DNA from 2 places in the Fontibacillus forbon genome. Region 2 is predicted to be linked to the other one. Evidence: a T-box and tRNA genes for the amino acid it is inferred to sense, from the RefSeq annotation. Region 2 holds a T-box; the other holds one or more tRNA genes.
The links. A T-box is a leader RNA that pairs with one kind of tRNA and senses whether it is charged. The one in region 2 lies ahead of ACLB09_RS21220 (valine--tRNA ligase), so its partner is inferred to be a tRNA-Val.
Positions count from the first base shown of each region.

Region 1: it has a tRNA-Val gene. The T-box ahead of ACLB09_RS21220 (valine--tRNA ligase) is inferred to sense a tRNA for this amino acid. The anticodon was not compared.

Region 1 is NZ_JBKGFV010000001.1:504,810-507,214, reverse strand. Features, by position in the region: gene ACLB09_RS02210 (hypothetical protein) at 807-1,064, shown strand; tRNA gene ACLB09_RS02205 (tRNA-Val) at 1,372-1,444, opposite strand; gene ACLB09_RS02200 (polysaccharide deacetylase family protein) at 1,634-2,405, shown strand, end outside.
Region 2 is NZ_JBKGFV010000006.1:27,044-29,448, reverse strand. Features, by position in the region: gene ACLB09_RS21225 (LysM peptidoglycan-binding domain-containing protein) at 1-486, shown strand, start outside; T-box leader at 644-915, shown strand; gene ACLB09_RS21220 (valine--tRNA ligase) at 1,054-2,405, shown strand, end outside.

The DNA of each region.
Region 1 (2,405 bases), on a different contig from region 2:
TTCCCGTGTATACAAATTATTATTTTACAGTTTATGAAAAGAGTGCGATTGGTTATAGTTTAATATCTTCATCAAGTGATTGGGTAATGATTCCGGGAGATAACACAACAACTGGTCTCCCAAGGGAGTATTATGTAGTTGTAAGATCAACTTCCGGCTCGTATCTTTCACCCGAGTCATATAGATTATACTTTTATGATGATCTCCCCTAAAAATCTTGTATTAATCGGCAGTATTGGGGAAATTGATATATTGATGTAAAAGAATCCGGTTATATCAGAAGACGCCAAATATTATACACTGTTTCAGCGAAGCAATTGAGTTAACACAACAAAAGCCCTCAGATCGGAATGAAGCACACCCTTTAGAACAAACATTGGAAAAACCCTTTGGTTTACCGATGATCTCTAGGGGGTGCATTTTTTATGGCGAATAAAGGCCAAATCTAAGATAAATTCATCAACTAGTAGATTTTAAAGGTTCTAATTTCAAAGAAGACATTCATTGTAATAAATGTATACCAATTCACCTACCAAGAATAATGGTAGACGGTAAACAATTTGACCATGATTCTTTTTTATCCCAACCTTGATTAACCACTAATTCGATAACTTTAAATACAATATCTTCGATGTGCTATCTCCCTTTGAAAGGTTACCTTATTTTTATTAAAGCATCCTACTGGTGATCGATTATATTTACTTAAATTAAACAACAATTCTCTTCTGTAAAGAGGATATCATGCTTTACATGTAGAAACTATCCTCTGAGAAAATAAGATAATAATTTGGAGGTTTTTTCCGACCATGTTTAAATCAACTGCCCAATTTGAAGCATGCTTAGTAAAAGTACTTGTATCCATTCTTAACGAAGAACCAGACGCCAATAAATGGTGTCCCGGTATTTCAGACATCGAACTGAATGACGTTATAGCACAGGCCCTTCTGTCTGGATTTATCACCGGAGTTCAACCTCAATTAACGGGTGATCAACTTCACCTTGTAGTAAGTTACCCTCGCTTAACTTATAATGGTCTTCAATTTCTTGAAAAACTAGGGAAATAAATACCGGATATGGATAAACATTTATTACAGAGATAAAAAGTTTCATAGCTAGGACATTGAATTGATTCTATGAAATTATACAGAAAATAATTAAGAGTATAGCGATTTGGCCCTATTAAGATCAATACCCGAAAAAAGGCTTATAATTTAAAAAAATGAGCTAACCCGGTTATACCTTACCCTTGTTTTATATAAACAATATCAGTTATTTACGTCAATTTTGCAGGATACCTTATTTTCTCATAAAAATTGCCGTAAGTGAAAAGAAAAAACCCTTGAAGCCTTACGCCTCAAGGGTTTTCCCGTATGATCTGTAGTGGGCTCGAACCACTGACCCCCACCCTGTCAAGATGGTGCTCTCCCAGCTGAGCTAACAGATCAAAATATATAGTGAAGACAAAATTTATCTTATCAGGGCGGAGAGCCGATGTCAAACGTTTTTTCCGGCAGGCTTGGATAAAATCGTCCTTAGGAAGCAAAATAAACGAATACCTGAAATCATGAATGACGCATGAGGACGCATCCGAGATTGGATGACTACATGTTCTGCAATGGAGGAATAGGTACCGATGTTAAAAAAGCAAACCGTCATGGCCCTGGTCTTATCCTTGTCCGCTGCTTTGTTTCCGATACATGCCGGAGCCAGCGCTTCCTATCCCGTCGCCCAGATGAAGGAACGCCGCTATTACGAGGAGCGGGGCGATATTGTCTGGGAAGTCCCTACCGCGGAGAAGTATATTGCCTTTACCTTCGACGACGGCCCTGACGACAAGCAAACCCGGGAAATTCTGCAAGTTCTGAAGCAGTACGAGGCAAAGGCGACATTTTTCCTGGTTGGAGACCGGGTGGAGCGCTATCCCGAAATTGTGCGCCAGGAGTTGCAGGAAGGACACGAGATCGCGAATCATTCCTTCCGTCATCCCTCTTTCCAGGGTCTGTCGGGAAGTTCCATGGAGAACGAACTCGCTAGAACACAGGACGCCATTTTTAAGGCGACGGGACAAAAGCCGGTGCTTTTCCGGCCTCCCGGAGGCTACTACAACGAGACGATCATCCATCTATCCAAGCAGCATCATTTGCAGATGGTATTGTGGTCCTGGCACCAGGATACGAAAGATTGGAGATCTCCCGGTGTCCGGCGGATTGTGAACAATGTGCTGGATAACGCGAGGAATGGCGATATTGTCCTGATGCATGATTTTGTCCATAACAGTAACCAAACCTCTGAAGCGCTGAAGACCATCCTCCCCGAGCTAAAAAAGCGCGGCTACTCGTTCGTTACGGTTTCCGAGCTGATGTCCCATAAGGTTGCCCCGAAAAACCATATCAAGGTCAGTCATT
Region 2 (2,405 bases):
GCGCCGTCTCAGTTCGAAGCGGATAACCCTGTTTTCTCCAATTTAGAGGATGAAGAATATGTACTGACCGGGGAAGACGGTCAAGAACCCGAAATCCGCCCCGGGACGGAAGAGAAAAAGGAACTCAAAATTGCTCTCGGCAGCAAAAAAAGCGGAGACGGCGTGCAGGACACCCAATACGGCATCAGCAAACTGTTGTCCACGCATCGTCCGGATGCCGAATCCGGGCAGATTTTGCAGGAAGAGCAGAGCGCCGTCTTGACGGCGGAGCAAAGCGATGGAGAAGAAGTCCGCTGGAAGAGCTTGTTCATCGGGAATTCCGAGGATCAGACGCCGTTCCGCAAAGTCAGACTGGTGATTGTCCAGCGTGAAGAGACATTGGATGAAATTGCGGAGCGGTATCAGCTCAGTTCCCGGGAATTGCAGCTTTACAACCGTCTGTCGGAGCAACATATATCGGAAGGACAGGTGCTTTACATCCCTTAAATTAATGTTGCTTATGATAAAAAGCTGCACGCTGAATGTGCGGCTTTTTTGTTTTTGTCCTCTGCAAGTGGACATTTGTCTATTTTCAACCCCTTTTGTTGACTCATGAAGGTATTCAAGCTATTATGATAGAGATCAGCTTAAATTAATCTTTAATGTAAAGACTTGGAATGGGAAGAGTAGGCAGTGAACCCTTCAGAGAGCGGAATTGTTACGCTGGAAAATTCCGCAGGACACAGCTGTCCGAAGTCGCCCGGGAGTCGTCCGTTTGATCCTCAGCTTCTATAGGTTAGAACGGGCCGGCAGCAACCGTTATCTGCATGAGTGTCGTAAGCGGAGATTCGCCCTGTCCCGAAAATTCGGGACGCCAAGAATCCAAGCCTGCGAAACAAAGGTGGTACCGCGAAAGATAAGCCTTTCGTCCTTTGAGACGAGAGGCTTTTTGTGTTTTTTGCCTTCGGTAAACGATATGCAGGCTGACCGGCCTGCCCTGCTCCCAGTAGCTGCGCCCTCCATTGATATCGCCTACCGCCTAGGTCATTTAATTGTTACGGAGGTTTGAGACAAATGACAGAAAATCATGAACAATCCCAGTCGGCTGAGATGCCGACAACGTACGATCCTAAAGCGGCCGAACAGAAATGGTACCGCTATTGGATGGAAGGCGGCTTTTTCAAGGCCGGAAAGAATCCGGAAGCAGAGCCTTATACGATTGTGATTCCGCCGCCCAATGTGACTGGTATGCTGCATATCGGACATGCGCTGGACTGTACGCTTCAGGATATTTTGATTCGTACAAAACGGATGCAAGGTTACGATGCGCTTTGGCTCCCGGGATCGGACCATGCCGGAATCGCCACCCAGACCAAAGTGGAGCAAAAGCTTCGCGAAGAGGGCGTGACACGGTATGATCTTGGACGCGAGAAATTCCTCGAGAAGGTATGGGAATGGAAAGATAAATATGCGGCTTCCATTCATGAGCAGTGGGCTAAAATGGGCTTCTCTCTTGATTATTCAAGAGAACGGTTTACGTTGGATGAAGGTCTTTCTTTGGCCGTACGCGAAGTGTTCGTCAAGCTCTATGAAAAAGGCTTGATCTACCGGGGCAAGTACATTATTAACTGGGACCCGGTTGCCCGCACGGCGCTTTCCGATATTGAAGTGGAATATAAAGAAGTTAACGGCCATTTGTATCATTTACGGTATCCGCTTAAAGACGGCAGCGGTTTTATTACGGTTGCCACCACGCGGCCCGAAACGATGCTTGGCGATACAGCGGTAGCGGTTCATCCCAAGGATGAGCGTTACAAGGATCTGGTAGGCAAAATGCTTGTTTTGCCGATCACCGGCCGGGAAATTCCGGTCATTGCAGATGATTATGTCGATAAGGAATTCGGCAGCGGGGCCGTGAAAATCACGCCGGCGCACGATCCGAACGACTTTGAAGTAGGCCTGCGCCATGAGTTGCCGCAAATCATCGTGATGGATGAGAGCGGTACAATGAACCAGGAAGCGGGTAAATATCAGGGACTCGACCGCAGCGAATGCCGCAAACAAATCGTTAAGGATTTGCAGGAAGCGGGCGTCCTGGTTCAAATTGAGGATCATGTCCATCAAGTCGGGCACAGCGAACGGACAGGAGCGGTAATTGAACCGTATTTGTCAACACAATGGTTCGTAAAAATGAAGCCGCTGGCTGAAGCTGCAATCGCCTCCCAAAAATCGGGCGAAGGCGTTCAGTTCGTACCGGACCGCTTTGAAAAAACGTATCTTCATTGGATCGAAAATGTCCGCGACTGGTGTATCTCCCGGCAATTATGGTGGGGGCACCGCATTCCGGCCTGGTATTGCGAAGCGACCGGGGAAATGGTTGTTGCCCATGATGAGGCGGAAGCCAAGGCCAAGCTGGGACGGGATGA